Regions from separate parts of the Planococcus alpniumensis genome, predicted to be linked through region 1. Evidence: riboswitches for the same ligand, from Rfam matches in the RefSeq annotation. Region 1 holds a riboswitch; the other holds the start of a gene.
What was found. A riboswitch is a leader RNA that binds a small molecule or an ion and turns the genes downstream of it on or off. The one in region 1 is predicted to bind cobalamin.

Region 1 (8,077 bases):
CGACGAAATACGCAACCGCCGTTGCATAAAGCAAGGCGACAAACACATATTGCAAAAACGCCAGCTGATCCGGCCCGTCCTGGATAATGCTCGAAAGCGGTGGCACCACGAAGATGCAAAGCGCGATGACCGGCAGCGCCATGAGGAATAGCACCACTTTCAAAAACAAAGTCTCCCGTTTCATAAAACACACCTCTTTACTTGTTAATAACCAAAGTATAGCGATTTATTTATCGTTTATCAATAAATAATTGTTGTTTAGCGATATTACAATTTTGAAAGGGAAGGATGAACAGATGCATTTCTAATCAGTTTCTAACAAGTTACGCCTATTAATTAAAGAAAATCATCATAATTGTAAATTCCCTAGTCTTTTATTATCAGAATATTGAAAAATTTAATAGAAAAGAGTACACTGAGAGTGTTTAGGCCTATGGAAAATGTCGCACGCCATCCGAATTTATGGAGTAAAAAAGGAGGAGTAGCAGTGACTAAGTTCGAAGAAAAACAGCCTTCTGTATCCGTCGACAAGCTGATGTGGATGTACGAGCAGATGGTCAAAATCCGCTATTACGAAGACCAGATGGTGGAGGCGTATACGGAAGGCAAGTCGCCGGTGTTCAATATCGGTGAAGGCCCCGTGCCAGGTGAGATGCATCTCGCGACCGGACAGGAACCAGCCGCCGCAGGCATGATGGTGCATTTGACGAAGGACGATACGGTAACGGCGCCTCACCGTCCGCACCATCACGCGATTGCCAAAGGCGTCGATCTGAAGAAAATGACGGCGGAGATTTTCGGCAAGGAGTCGGGGCTCGGAAAAGGCAAAGGCGGCCATATGCATTTGTTCGATCCGGAAGTGAAGTTCTCGTGCGGCGGCATTGTCGCAGCCGGGATCCCGCATGCGGTCGGTGCAGCAATGGCGAATAAGATGAAAGGAAAAGACTGGGTCGCCGTCGCATTCATCGGCGAAGGGGCAGCGAATGCCGGTGCGTTCCATGAATCGCTCAATTTGGCAGCGCTGTGGAATTTGCCGCTCATCGTAGTCGTCGAAGACAATTCGTACGGTATTTCAGTGCAGAAATCGGCATCGACTTCTGTCGAATCGAATGACCTACGCGCTTCGGCGTATGGCGTTGCGGGGGCTTATGTAAAAGATAATGATCCGATCGCGATGTATAAAGCCGCAGAAGAAGCGGTCAACCGGGCGCGCAACGGCCAAGGCCCGACAATCATCGAAATCGAGACTTTCCGTTTCCTCGGCCATTTCCAAGGCGACCCGGAACTGTACCGCGACAAACAAGAAGTGCCTGGACTTCGCGCACGCGATCCAATCATGAAACTGCGACAGCAGCTATTGGATGCAGAACAAGTGAATGAATCTGAACTGGAAGCTATCGAAACTCGAGCCAAAAAAGAAGTTGATGAAGCGTATCAGTTCGCACACGACAGCGATTATCCGAAACCTGAAGCCGCATTGGATGACGTCTTTACATCTTAAATCCGGAAAGGAGCCTATCCGAAATGGAGACAGCGAAAAAAAGAATGCTGACGGGCAATAAAGCGATGGCGGAAGCAATTGCCCAGGAGATGGAGAACGACAAAAACGTATTCGTGCTCGGTGAAGATATCGGAAAATACGGCGGCATTTTCGGTTCAACGCAAGGCTTGATGGAAAAATTCGGGCCGGAGCGCGTGCTCGATACCCCGATTTCCGAAACAGCGTTTATCGGTGCGGCGATTGGAGCAGCGGCAGAAGGCATGCGGCCGATTGCGGAATTGATGTTCGTTGATTTCTTCGGTGTTTGCATGGACCAGATTTACAACCATATGGCGAAGATTCCTTATATGTCCGGCGGCAATGTACGCTTGCCGATGGTGCTCATGACCGCGGTCGGTGGAGGCTATAGCGACGCCGCGCAGCATTCCCAAACTTTGTATGCGACATTCGCCCATATGCCGGGAATGAAAGTGGTGGCACCAAGTACGCCATATGATTTGAAAGGCATGATGACCTCTGCAATTCGCGATGACAATCCGGTCGTTTTCATGTTCCACAAATCATTGCAGGGCCTCGGCTGGATGGACCAGCTCGATTATGCGGTCGGCCATGTGCCGGAAGAATCGTATACCGTCCCACTCGACAAGGCGAACATCATGCGTGAAGGGAAAGACGTGACGATCGTCGGCATTCAGATGATGACGCATTTCGCGATGGAAGCGGCTGAACGTCTCGCAAAAGACGGTATCGAAGCGGAAGTTATCGACCTGCGCTCCTTGGCCCCAATCGATAAAGATACCATCATCAATTCAGTGAAGAAAACGCATCGGCTGGTCGTCGTCGATGAAGATTACCGCTCGTACGGCATGACCGCAGAAATTGCGGCCATCGTCTCGGAAGAAGCGCTCTATGAACTCGAATCGCCAATCAAACGCTTGGCAATTCCAGATGTGCCAATTCCGTATAGCCATGTACTCGAAGATTTTGTCTTGCCAGGCCCGACTAAAATTGTCGAGACAGTCAAACAGATGATGGATGAAGCGTAAAAGGAGGCTAGGGAATGCATGATGTAACGTTGCCGAAGCTGTCTGAAGATACAGATGAGAGCTTGATTGTGCTATGGTTTGTGGACGAAGGCGATTACGTCGAAGAAGGCACCGTGCTTTGTGAAGTGCAGACGGAAAAAGCGGTGTCGGAAATTCGTGCCGAAACGAGCGGGACGGTGAAGAAAATTCACGTAAAGCGTGGAGATTCCGCCAAAGCTGACACATTGCTTGCAGTCATCGACCCAAAAGGACAAGCTGCCGAGAACACGGGGGCTTCCGAAAAAGTCCATCTCGAACAGGCAGAGGAAAACGAAGCGTCACAAGAGACCGCGAGCTTTACCCGCGTGTCGCCGAGACTTCGTCATCTCGCGAAAGAACTGGGCGTTGAACTTGAAGACGTCAATGGCACTGGAAAGGGCGGGGCGATTACCGAGCAGGACATCCGCGATGAAGCGGGATTATGAATAGAAAAAAGGCGCAACCGACTTGATCGGTTGCGCCTTTTTTTATTGATGAATAGATTATTCATTCCCTCTGAACCAGAGTGAGAACAGCACTTACGCCGTTATTACGCGCGACTTTATAAGCAGTGAAATAGCTTGAAAAATGTCTGTGCTTATTGAGTGAAGCGTGAATGAATAGTCTTATTCCATTATTTCCGGATACACCGTTTCCGCAACTAACTGCACGGCTTCGCCAATGCGCGGCCCAGGGCGGGAAGTGATGTCGGAATCGATGAAATGCACTTCGCCGTTCTCGATCGCTTCAACAGCCGACCAGCTGTCGCGTGCTTCGATATCACCAACGGCATCTTCCACATAAGACACGGTTGTTAAAATGACTTCCGGATCGCGGGTGATGACTTCTTCTTCAGAGATATTCGGCCAGCCTTCCAGATCATCAAAAACGTTGGTCACTTGGGCGTGGTTCAGAATCTCTTGCTGGAACGTCGATTTTCCGGTTGTGTAAATTTCAGGGGACGGGCTGATTTCCACGTAGACTTCTTTTTGCTCTTCGACCGCTGCGAGGCGTTCCTGGACATCTTCGATTTGCGTTTGGATGCCTTCAATCACTTCAGCACCTTTTTCTTCCTTGGCAAGAACAGAGGCGATTTGTTCGATATCGCCGTATACTTCGTCGAATGAAGTAGCCGATTCAATAACGAATACCGGAATATCGGCATCTTCAAGCTGGGAAAGGGCAGGTGGCGCTTCGCCGGTTGAATAAGCCAGGACGACATCCGGGTCGAGCTGGATGATTTTCTCGGCATTGAATTCAACGGAATCACTGACGCGTTCGATGTCCTGTGCCGCTTCCGGGTAGTTGTCATAGTCAGTTACGCCGACCAATTGATCTCCGGCATCGAGTGCAAAGACGATCTCGGTGTTGCTCGGGATAAGTGACACGATGGTTTCAGGCGCTTGCTCGAATTCGAGTTCTTCGCCGCGGTCATCGGTGACGGTGTACGGTGCGTCGCTTGCAGTTTCAGTTGACGATTCTTCTGTTGTTTCTTCTGTAGCTGGTGCTTCGGCAGTATCATCTTGGCAAGCACCGAGTGTTAAAGCGAGTGGAATGCTGAGTAAGAGAAATGATTTGATTTTCACGAGTGAGTCTCCTTTTTCTTCATGCGTTTTGTTGGATAGGATTTGCTGACAAACCGGATTTCATCGACGCTGTGCCGTTTATTGGCGTAGACAGCCATCACGAAAAAGACATTTGCGAGCAGGTTGGCATAGTCCATCAAATGCTCCGGTACTTCGCGCTCAAGCGTTACGTGGTGAAGGGCACGGACGGACTTTTTCGCTTCACTGCGGCATACGTGAAGAATGCATGCACCGTGCGTTCCTTGCGGCAGGACGAACTGGTCGATTTCTTCTTTCACTTCCGCCACGTAACGGTCGTACAAGTCACTGAGATCGGCGAGGTCTTGTTCGGTAATGGCGAGTTTCCCGCGCACCGAGCCGTTCAAGTGATAAACCATCGGCTGCAGGTAACGCAAATCATCGATGATTTGCAGGTTGTCATTGACTGATATGGCTTCGCCGATGCTCGTCGTCAAGGAATCGGTGCGGATCTCGAAATCGACCGTTGAAGCACTTTCCCTCATGAACGGGTAGCACAAATAGCGCATGTCTTTTTTCATCTGTTCACCTCCAAAATAGTGTCCGTAAATATCAGCAGACGTATCGCTTTCAAAAAAGAGACAAAAAAAGCCACTCTCAACGAAGAGAGTGGCACGATTGCGAATATCCAGCACAAAGCTGTCCATAGGAAAAAGTTGCCGTAGATCCTCTTATCTTCCGAAGAGCAAAAATACGTTCAGAAAAAGGTAGGTCTCCTGGCTTGTGCATCGCTTTACTCTAAGGCCTTCCCGGGTCTCCCCAGTGGCATCTCTTATTTCATACGCACTTACAGTTGCGGAAACAGCTCCGGATTTTCACCGGATTCCCTGTTACGCTGACGAATCAGCACCTTTTTCCTGCATGATTATTTACTTAGTTTCAGTGTAGCACTTTTGATTTGAGTTTAGGAGGGCTGGACGAAAATGTTTGGAGCATAAGTCGACAGAATAGGGGGAGGGGGATGAAAGTTTTATCAGCTGGGCATAGGGTCTATTTTTTGAGGGTAATTGAACAATAGTAGGAAAGTGAGTGGTATTGCAAAACTTCAAGGAGGGGAACTATGGAAAATCACAATGGCCTGACATGTCCATTTTGCCAATCGGAAATGAAAAAAGGATTTATACAGAGTGGCACAAGACTCGCGTGGGTGCCGAAAGTATCCAAACTGAGTGCTGAACCGAGCCTGACTAAAGGTTCTGTATTGTTATCGGAACAAAGCCGTTTTTCCATTAATCATGTCGATGCTTTTCTGTGTGAATCATGCAAGAAGGTCATCATTGATTATGAAAGCAATGAACAAGAACAATAACATGTATTCACTTGAGAAAAATAGCAGATCAGTTTTTCCATCAAAATAAGAAAAAGAGTAGCGACGTCGCTGCTCTTTTTTGCTTTGAATAAATGAAGTGTTCAAGTCATTAATTGCAGATTTGATCAGTAGCGGCTGTACAGCCAACACTTCCTACAAGCGCACATATCGCAGCAAGTCCGAGACCGCCAAGGCCTGTTGTGATTCCTAAAGCGCCAGCAAGAGCGTAACACGCCACACCGCCGCCCGTTCCGCAAAGAGCGCCTACTGCATATTCACAAAAAGAAGCATACGCAGTGAATTCGTTGCCATTTTCACTGGCATTTTGACTAGCGCCTTTGATATTCTTTTCTGCATTGGCCACAAAATCTTCATGGCTTACTTCTAAGCCATCTTGATCCAACAGGCCTCCTTCATTATCGACCGTTACGTTGTAAACTTCAGTTTGTTTTCCGTCTAGGTTGAAGACTGCCTGGATGTTGATGTTGTCGTCATCCATTTGTTTAGCAAAGAGGGCTTGGTCTGTGATGACATCACGGTTTGCCACATCATATGTGAATTGTACGTAAGCCAAGTTTTCGCTTTGTTTAGCAAGTTCATCGAAGATAAATTCGACATATGCGATATCGCCTTTAGGACCTGGGACTGTGTTGATGATGATGTTATCAGTGGAGATGGCATTGATTTTACTGATCTTTTTATAAACTTGGTATTCATCCGTTTTTTTCAAGGTATTTCTGATTTGATTAAATTCCTTTTGACTAACATTTGAGGTCCCTTTTTCAAACATTGGTCCTTCAGCTTGAGCAGCGCCTACAGAACTGAATGCTGATGAAACCAAAAGAATGGCCACTGCTACTAACATGAAGACTTTCTCAAACGATTTAATCGACATAGTTAACCTGCCTCCTAATTTTTTCTCTTTTGTGATATAAGCATGAAAGAAACAACCAAGGCGAAAATAAACAGAAACAACACAATGCCTAATTCCAAATTCGTGTCAAACATGTGCCTCCCCTCCTTCTCAAATGTGTCTTTACTATAATTTCCAATTATTTAACTTTTAAACTTATTTTTTGAAAATTAAAAATAATTATAAAAAAATAAATAGCCATAAAGCATTCCGAATGAGAACGTGCTTCCCTTTTTCTTGCCCACATTATTGATAAGGGGCAGCAGAAGCGGTCTGTCATTTATTAGTTGATCAACATACGTGTTATAATACCGCTAACTAGAGTAGAGGAGGAGTTCAACATGCTACCAACAAATTTGACAGAAGCGTTAAACGCTCAATTCAATAACGAACTTCAGGCAGCACATGCGTACATAGCGATGGCCTCGTACTTTTCAGGAAAAGGGTATCACGGATTTGCCAACTTCTATTTGATCCAATCACGAGAAGAACATGTACACGCGATGAAATTCTATCATTATTTGGTAACGATGGATGAACAGCCCGTACTCCAGGCGTTAACAGAGCCAAGAAACGAATATGAAAATGCTTTGGATGTTGTGGAAGCGTCACTTGCACAGGAAAAGTCAGTGACGGCAAACATCTATAAATTGGTAAGCTTGGCGGACGAACTGCAGGAACATGCTACGCTTTCATTTTTGGATTGGTTCATCGAAGAGCAAATGGAAGAAGAAAAAATGTTCCGCGACATGATCATTCGCATAAAAGGCATCGAAGAAGGCGGCGAGTATTTCCTGAAAATGGACGACGAGTTTGCCGCAAGAAAACTGGAAGAATAATTGGGTAGAAAACAAACAGCACACGGCTTAGCGTGTGCTGTTTGCTTTCATGGAAAGAAGTGGTGGGCTATTGAAGAAAATCGGATTCTACCGATGCAACTTGACCGCCATTTGAGTAATCAAATAGTAATCGGTCTTGCTCTTTAAGTTGAGGATCTTCTGAAATCAATAACACAGCATGTTGTTCTCCATCAGTGATAGTAGCGGGGAGCTTGCTGATTTTGTTTTTCTCCCACTCTTTGGGAGAGTTCACATTAGAAACATTGAGCAAATAAGCTTCTTTTATTGAAATGCCGCCAACTTTAACGGCTGCTAACTTTGTGCCGTTAGGGATATCTTCAGGGGTAAAAACAATTTTCATGTAATAGTCGGAGGCTTGCTGGTATTCTGAGATCTCAGTGACCAAGAAATCTGCTTCATTAGAACAACCTGACATCAAAAATAGTACTCCGAATACCCCGATGATAGACTTTTTCATATAGTTCCTCCAAAAGAATTTTGGTGTGTCTCCGTTTACCAAGGTTGTTTAAATGAACCTTCGGGTTAGTGTAGCTGCGGATGAGACAGCAAGCACAGCAAGATGACTAACATAAGACGCTAAGAAAATTTTTTTACACATTCGCTCCCATATTTACAGCGACTGCTCTCAAAGAAAGCTATTAAGAACTTGAAAAGTAAGAAGTGAGGTCGTGTATTTCAAACAGAGAGCGATCATCATTTAGCAAAACTTCATAAGTGTATTCTTTTCCCTGCTCATTTTTCACGATAACTACATACCTTCCTTGACCATAATTATAGTTAGTACCACCGTGAAATAAAGGCTCATTTTCATCATAAGAGTTTGCTA
Region 2 (8,077 bases), 2.5 Mb from region 1:
TGCCTTCCAAGTTGATCGAATTGACCGCAAGCTTCAATAAGTTTTTCAAATCAGGCTCGTTGCGGAACGCTTCGTACGCAGACAAGATCCGTGCGTTGCGCTTTCTGACGAGCGGGTCGTTCTTCGCTTCATCAAAGCGCCGGTTTTGTTCATCGAGCGGCACGAGTGAGCTGAGCACGTAAGAATATGATTCGGTATGGACTGCTTCCTGCTGGGCGATGACGGCAAAAATCGACTTGAAGCTTGAATCGCTGACATAGTCCATTACTTGGGTCATCGTCGGCGTCTGCAGGCTGTCAAGAGACGCGAGCTGCGTGTTGATGCGCAAAAAGACGCCTTTCTCGGTATCCGATAGTGAGTCCCAGTTTTTGATGTCATCCTGCATATTGATTTCCTGCGCTTTCCAGAAGTTCGCGAGTAGCGCTTGGTACAAGTCATACATATGCGGATGGGCGATGTCGTTCCAATTGAGCAAGCCGGAGCTCGCCCCGCCGACAATGGCGGTCGAGCGGTTCGGTGCATCCGGATCCATCAATGGTTGTTTCGTTAAAGTTTGCATACTCCTCATCCTTTCTTAGCTTTCACATGCCTCGCATGCTTCGATTTCTTCCTGCGACGTGCTGCGCACATAATAGCTCGTCTTCAATCCGCAATTCCACGCTTCGAGGTGCAACTCCAGCAATTCCTTGGCGCGGATCGTGTGCGGCACATACAAATTAAAACTGATTGACTGATCGATATGGCGCTGTCTCGCGGCGTTTTGGCGGATGCTCCATTTCTGGTCCAGCACGTGGCGCGCACGGCGGTAATAGTCATACGTCCGGTGGTTCAAATCCGGTGCTGTTACATTAAAACGGAAATTCTTTTTCTCTTCTGCGTATTCGACGGCATACAAAGGATCGATGCCGTCTGTCGAACCGCCGATTTTAGCGGTAGACGAGTTCGGCGCGACCGCCATCATCCAGCCATTGCGGACACCGGATGCTGCAACTTTACGGCGCAATGCGTCCCAGCGTTCGCTGTTGTAGCCGCGGCGTTCGAAAAAGCTGCCCGTATGCCATTCAGAATCCTTGAATTCGCTGAAGGCTCCTTTTTCTTCTGCCAATCCCGCAGATGCGCGGATTGTGTGCCAGGCGATTTCTTCGTACAAAGTATCGGCATACTCGACCGCTTCTTCTGTTTCCCAATGGATGCTGCGAAGCGCCAGCAAGTGGTGCCAACCGAATGTACCTAATCCAACGGCGCGATATTTTTGGTTCGTCACTTCTGCCTGGCCGACGGAAATGGTATTCAAATCGATGACATTATCAAGCATGCGCAATTGAATCGGAATGAGGCGGGACAAAACGTCCGCTTGCACCGCTCTTGGCAAATTGATGGATGATAAATTGCAGACGACGAAATCGCCCGGTTTTTTCACAGTGACCAAATTGCCTTCTTCGTCTTTGTATTCTTTGATGATTTCAGTCGGCGACATGTTCTGTGCGATTTCACTGCACAGATTGCTGCAGTAGATAGACGTTTTGCCGATGCCGCGCAAGTGCTTGTTCGGGTTTTGGCGGTTCACTTCGTCGCGGTAGAACATATACGGCGTGCCGGTCTCGAGTTGCGACACCATGATGCGCGCCATAACATCCATTGCACGGAACGATCTTCTTGCCAATAAAGGATGGTTGACCGCTTCCTCGTATTTTTCAGTAAAGTATTTATGATCCATTTCGTCATAGAAATCTTCCAAACCAAGCAGATTGCCCTGATCGTCTTTCCAGCCCATCACTTGCTTAACTTCGTGCGGGCAGAACGTATGCCATTCGCCGACGCTGCGGCCGTTTTCATCCGTTTCCTGCAATTTTTGCATAAACAAATCCGGAATCGAGACGCCAGTGAAAATATCGTGTGCTTTGCGGCGCTCATCGCCATTATTCGTTTTCAAATCCAAGAAGCCGTTCATGATGTCTTTATGGAATACATCCAAATAGACTGCCACTGCGCCTTGGCGCTGGCCAAGCTGGTCGACGCTGACGGCAGTGTCGTTGAGCAGGCGGATCCACGGGATAACGCCGGATGAGTTGCCTTTGAATTTGCGGATGTCTGAGCCGAGTGCGCGCACTTTTCCGTAATAAACGCCGAGGCCGCCGCCGTCTTTGCTCAGGCGCGCGACATCCCAGTTGTTCTGGTAGATGCCATCAAGCGAATCCGCTACGGTGTCGATAAAGCATGAGGACATTTGCCCGAAACTTTTCCCGGCATTCGATAAAGTCGGCGTTGCTACCGTCATATACAAATTGCTCATCGCCCAATACGCTTCCTTGACGAGTTCCAAGCGGCGCACTTTCGGTTCTTTTTGCATCAAGGTCATCGCGATCACAAGAAACCGCTCCTGCGGCAATTCCCACACACGCCCGTCATAGTCTTTTGCCAAATAACGATCCGCCAATAAAAACAGGCCTATGTAATTGAATAATTCATCGCGTTCTGGCGCAATTTCTTGGCCTAATACACGGATTTCGTCCTCGGAATAGGCTTCCAGCAAATCTTTCGAATAAATGCCGAGTCGGCTCAGCCCCTCGATCAACCCGTAAAAATCATCGTATTTGTTCGCTGCGCTATAGCCGCGCGTTTGTGCGGCTTGTTCGTATAATTTCTCCAAATACAATCCTGCCGCCTCAAATGTCCAATGCGGCTCGTCCATCGACACCCGGTCAAGTGCATCTTGAATTTTTCTATCGCGTTCTACTGCTCCTAAAGTCATTTCAACACAGCTCCTTTGCGTATTCATTTGCGATCATTCGGCGTTCTTTTCGCTCCTGTGCGTTCTCAAACAAACGTTTTTCGTTTTCCGTTTCCGGCACTACGCCTGCGACCAGCGTCGGCCTGCCTTCTGCATCCACGGCCACCATTGTTAAAATCGAAGTGGTCGTCAAACTGCGCGTGCCGCTTTCGATGTGCTGGCATTCTGCTTTGACGTACACTTCCATCGAGGTCCGGCCTGTTGAAATGACGACGCCTTCCAAAATCAAGATGTCGCCGACTTTCGCCGAGGACAGGAAATTGACGTTGTCGATCGATGCGGTCACGACTGCGCGCTGGCTATGCTTCATTGCCGCGATAGCCGCAATTTCATCAATATACGCGAGGACTGTGCCTCCGAAAATGGTGCCCATATGGTTGGTATCCGGCGGCAAGACGAGCCGGGACTGGATGGTCCTGGACACGCCGGCCGGAAGTTGTTGTCTATGCATGATGAATTCCTCCTTATAAAAACAAAAAAGCCCCCACTCTCCGGAGAGAATGGGGGACATGAAGGCAAGTCAATCATATGGGCATACTTGGGCCCCACAAACCAAACCTTTATCATCCTTCCCAATTCCCGGAGAAGTGCAAAACGACAACAAAGGCAGGTCTCCTGGCTCGCGCGTCACTCTCGCCATGCCCTTCCCGTCCATTGGACAGTGGGATTTCATGGTTCGTCTGCGCTTACAGTTGCGGGAACAGCTCCGGGGTTTCACCGGATTCCCTATTCAGCCCATATGGGGCACCTTTGTTGCGGTATCACTATATATGGTGTTGAATTTTTGCATCATCACCAAATCTTGTAGTTTCACTATAGACCAGTTCGAAATTTGCCGCAAGGATTTTCTTGGAGTTCCTGAAGAAAGCGAAAAAGGGTCTAGTCGCTGGCGTGTTTTTCGTAGAAACCTTTCCATTTGTAGTTATTTTTTGATACGAAGTTCCTCAATTTTTTTTGTTTAAATGAAGATAGCGTGCGCTTGCTTGTGGAACTGTTTCGGTCGTTGGTATGTGCTTCATCTTGGTAGTCGCCAGCCTGCTTTGGGTTGGCCTTTGGCAACAAGCCAATGAATTGGCGAGAAGGAGTTGAGCCGATTCATTTGCGACGCATCTGCGTAGCAGATGTGGGAGCAAGGTGTTTGACCTGATGCTTGAATAAATATTTATCTAAGGCGTCGGCTCACCCTTGTCGCTGGCTGGCTAAGATATTTCATAAATTCTTGTAGGTCTAATTAAATCTGCTCCTTTAGATAGTTGCCGGCTTGTGGGGGAATCGCTTCCCGGGATGGGCATGTCATTAGGTAGTGAGAGCTTGATTGAAAAATTGTATCGGTGTTCTTTTTGTGCTTCATTTTATTAATCGCCGCCCGGCTTTGGGTTGGCCTCTCGCAATAAGCCAATTCATTTGCGACGCATCTGCGTGGCAGATGTGGGAGCAAGGTGTTTGACCTGATGCTTGAATAAAACATTTATCTAAGGCTTCGGCTCACCCCTTTGCGCTTGGCGGCTAGGAGATTTCATTGTTCTGTGTGTGTTTAATTAGATCTGCTTCTTTAGTTAGTTGCCGGCTTGTGGGGGGAATCGCTTCCCGGGATGGGCATGTCATTAGGTAGTGAGAGCTTGATTGAAAAATTGTATCGGTGTTCTTTTTGTGCTTCATTTTATTAATCGCCGCCCGGCTTTGGGTTGGCCTCTCGCAATAAGCCAATTCATTTGCGACGCATCTGCGTGGCAGATGTGGGAGCAAGGTGTTTGACCTGATGCTTGAATAAAACATTTATCTAAGGCTTCGGCTCACCCCTTTGCGCTTGGCGGCTGGGAGATTTCGTTGTTCAATGTGCGTTTAATCGGATCTGCTTCTTTAGTTAGTTGCCGGCTGGTTGGGGAATCGCTTCCCGGGATGGGCATGTCATTAGGTAGTGAGAGCTTGATTGAAAAATTGTTTCGGCGTTCTTTTTGTGCTTCATTTTATTAATCGCCGCCTGGCTTTGGGTTGGCCTTTCGCAATAAGCCAGGAAGGAGGCTTGTCTTATTGCTTCGGCTCACCCTTGTCGCTGGCCGGCTAAGATATTTCATTGGTCTGTGCGTGTTTAATTAGTTGCCGGCTGGTTGGGGAATCCCTTCCTAAGGCTTGCATTGGTAAGATAGATGGTGTTTATTTCGGGAGCTCATTTGTGCTTCACCTTGGTTTTCAATACCTTGCTTTGACACTTCCTGCAACAAAATCCTCGCCGCTTCCCGCAACGTAATCTATTTCCCGGGAAATAAAAAGGCCGCGCAATTGTCTGCGCGGCTTTTGTTATCCATCGACCCATTCAGATTCAGCTTCTGGCTGTTTCCCTTTTTGGTTCGTGGCTTCTTTATTGTCTTTGCTTGTATACGGCTTAAAACTTTTGGCTTTGTTTTTGCCTTTTTCCCAACGGTTCCAGCCTTTTTTGCCGGTTCCTTGGCCTACGCCGCTTTTTGATTTTGCTTTCGCTTTGCCCATTTCTTTCACTCCCGTTCACTCATCGTGACGTTCAGCTTACCACATCCCGCCGCTTTCGTGAACAGTTCGTGTTTAGGCCTCGAGCACTTTCTGGATGTCTTTGTGCATCGAATCGGGCGTATCTTTCGGCGCGAACCTCGCCACGACTTTACCGTTTGAGTCGACAAGAAATTTCGTGAAATTCCATTTGATGCCGCTCGACAGGAAGCCTTTCGTGTTCGACGTCAAGTGATCGAACAGCGGATGGGCTTCTTTTCCGTTCACTTTGATGATGTCGTGCATCGGAAACGTGATGCCGTAAGTCATGCGGCACGACTTTTCGGCTTCTGCCGCTTCCCCGACTTCCTGGCCGAATTGATCGGACGGAAAGCCAAGCACGACAAGGCCTTCATCTTTGTAGCGCTGGTAAATTTTTTCGAGGCCGTCAAACTGGCCGCGCAGGCCGCATTTAGTCGCCGTGTTGACGATGACCATCGGCTGGCCTTTGTAGCGTTCGAGCTTATACTCTTCCCCGCTGGCATCGGTGACCTTAATATCGTAGATTCCCATCACTTATCACTCCTGTTTCCATGAATTTTCATAGATCCATCTCGCCGAAAAATGCATTCAAGGCTTTCAAGTTGTTCATCAGTTCGATGGCATTGACATCAAGATAATTGCAGCTGGTAATCTTGTCGTGAATGGCCTGCTCAATCGGTTTTTCATCTGCACGCGATTGCTCCGTCAAAGAAATACGGAAAGCGCGGCGGTCTTCAGCCGATTGTTCTTTCACGATGCGGCCATTTTGAATCATGCGGTTGATGATCGGATTGAGCGTGCCGGTGCCGAGCCCGAGTTGTCCGCCGATCTCTTTCATCGTCAAGCCGTCTTCTTCCCACAACACGAGCAAGACCAAATACTGCGTAAAGGTCAGGCCGAACGGTTCTAAGGTCTTGGCATAAAGTTTCGAGAAATTGCTCGATGCTTTATACACTTCAAAGCATAATTGCTGTTCCAGTTTGGTTGGTTTGTCCATGTCATCACCTGTTTTTCTGCTTATCGAACGACAATCTCCACGTCCACTGAATCTTTGATCGCTTTGGAATATGGGCAATACGCATGGGCTTTGTCGACATACTCCTGTTTCTTGCCCTCTTCCAAGCCGTCGATATCCACTTCAAGGCGTACTGCGAGTTTCACGCCGCCGTCTGCTTTATCGCCAAGCAAGGAAACCGTCGCTGTGACTTCGCTGTTCGTTACTTTCACTTTATCACGTTCCAACACGAAGTCCAATGCACTGTTGAAGCAAGAGCTATAGCCTGCCGCAAACAATTGCTCAGGGTTGGTTGCCGTATTCGGCTGGCCGCCAAGCGCGACTGGTTTTGCCACATCGAGGTTGAAAATATTATCCGGTGAATAAACTGTGCCTTCGCGTCCGCCGCTGTTGATCATTGTCGTTTCAAATATTGGTTTCATTTTTATATCCCTCCAAGAATTATATCTTACACGATCTATATTAATTTAAATCGCATACGATGTAAAATGAAATGCTTTGGTTTTTGTCCAAAAGAAAAATCCCGGATGCAAGATCCGGGATTTCCCAGTGTGTTGAAGAAGGCCATTAATCCATTACGAAGTAGAATGGATTTTTTTCTACATTCAAAAATCAATGATCTTTCTAAGTATTTGGAGAAGCGTTCGCTCGACTCCAGTGGATCAGCGAGACGACCGAGACCCCGCAAGGCGCGTAGCGACTGAGGAGGCTTGGGCGCGAGCCCACGGAAAGCGAGCGATAAGCTTCGGAAAATACGATTTCTTACCTTTCTCCACAAACTGAAAAATCCCGGATGCAAGATCCGGGATGTCCACTTCTTTATTCGCGATAGCTGAGCTTCAATAAATATAAGGAATCAAGCGCGCGCGGTGCCTCATCCATTCCTTGTATTCAGGGCCAAACTTTTCAACGAGCAAGGCTTCTTCGTGCTGCATGCGTTTATTGAGTGCAAAAGCGAGCAGCAAGCCGCCGGCAATCGCCGCAATAGGGCTCGTAAAGAATAGCGCCATGCCGATGCCGATCAAAAACAAGCCGGTATAAAGCGGGTGGCGCAGCTTACGGTAAGGGCCGCTGCTGACGATTGTATCACCTTCCCTAACCGTCACGTGGCGTGTAAATTGTGATTTCAAGTGAATGATCCCCCAAAATCGCAAAAAGACGCCGACAATAAGCAGCACGAGCCCAATCGGCCTGAGCACCGATGCCAGTTCAGTTTCTGCCAGTTCCTGGAGCCAAAAACCAACCGCGATGGTGGCAATCAGCGACAACAGAATCCCAAAGAACGTCCTTTTTTCGACCGGGTCGCCTTGCCCGGTCTCGCGATTTTTAAAAACGATGAATTCGACCAGCCAAATAACGCTCACGGCGGTGAAAACCCAGTCCATCCAGCCCATCACATCCACCTCTTTCTTCTCTTTAAAATACTATAGAAGTTGCCGCTCAAATACAATTTCCAACTTGTGGTGCATAGAAAAAAGCTGCCCCGGCGCATTGCCGGAACAGCTCTTCATTAGTCTTCGTCCGTCACCGACAACTCAACGAGCATCGCGGTAAAAACGATGAAAATGACCATTAATGCGATTACCATCGTGAACATTGTCCTCAACTCCTACCATGTAATAAATCCTTTCGAGCCAGGTGGTGCATGTTGGATCATGTGGGTCAGTGGAATAGCGTAAGCAATGATGATCAACGCGGCGGCAATGCCGATCCAAATCCACCAGTTCTCCAGCCATTTTGGCGTATTGGACATATCGCTTTCCGCC

Region 2: linked by a shared signal. The riboswitch ahead of G3255_RS17125 (acyl-CoA thioesterase) and the one ahead of G3255_RS04415 (cobalamin adenosyltransferase family protein) in region 1 are both predicted to bind cobalamin.

What each region holds. Positions count from the first base shown of each region.
Region 1 is NZ_JAAMTH010000001.1:869,396-877,472, forward strand. It holds gene G3255_RS04390 (DUF2975 domain-containing protein) at 1-184, opposite strand, end outside; gene G3255_RS04395 (thiamine pyrophosphate-dependent dehydrogenase E1 component subunit alpha) at 536-1,501, shown strand; gene G3255_RS04400 (alpha-ketoacid dehydrogenase subunit beta) at 1,525-2,547, shown strand; gene G3255_RS04405 (biotin/lipoyl-containing protein) at 2,562-3,011, shown strand; gene G3255_RS04410 (ABC transporter substrate-binding protein) at 3,192-4,151, opposite strand; gene G3255_RS04415 (cobalamin adenosyltransferase family protein) at 4,148-4,690, opposite strand; cobalamin riboswitch at 4,859-5,038, opposite strand; gene G3255_RS04420 (PF20097 family protein) at 5,230-5,478, shown strand; gene G3255_RS04425 (halocin C8 precursor-like protein) at 5,588-6,373, opposite strand; gene G3255_RS04430 (ferritin) at 6,733-7,230, shown strand; gene G3255_RS04435 (hypothetical protein) at 7,298-7,708, opposite strand; gene G3255_RS04440 (hypothetical protein) at 7,890-8,077, opposite strand, start outside.
Region 2 is NZ_JAAMTH010000001.1:3,373,127-3,381,203, forward strand. It holds gene G3255_RS17115 (ribonucleotide-diphosphate reductase subunit beta) at 1-568, opposite strand, end outside; gene G3255_RS17120 (ribonucleoside-diphosphate reductase subunit alpha) at 575-2,752, opposite strand; gene G3255_RS17125 (acyl-CoA thioesterase) at 2,754-3,242, opposite strand; cobalamin riboswitch at 3,380-3,558, opposite strand; gene G3255_RS17130 (DUF3934 domain-containing protein) at 5,090-5,278, opposite strand; gene G3255_RS17135 (glutathione peroxidase) at 5,351-5,827, opposite strand; gene G3255_RS17140 (transcriptional regulator, SarA/Rot family) at 5,856-6,293, opposite strand; gene G3255_RS17145 (organic hydroperoxide resistance protein) at 6,314-6,733, opposite strand; gene G3255_RS17150 (methyltransferase family protein) at 7,151-7,705, opposite strand; gene G3255_RS17155 (b(o/a)3-type cytochrome-c oxidase subunit 1) at 7,921-8,077, opposite strand, start outside.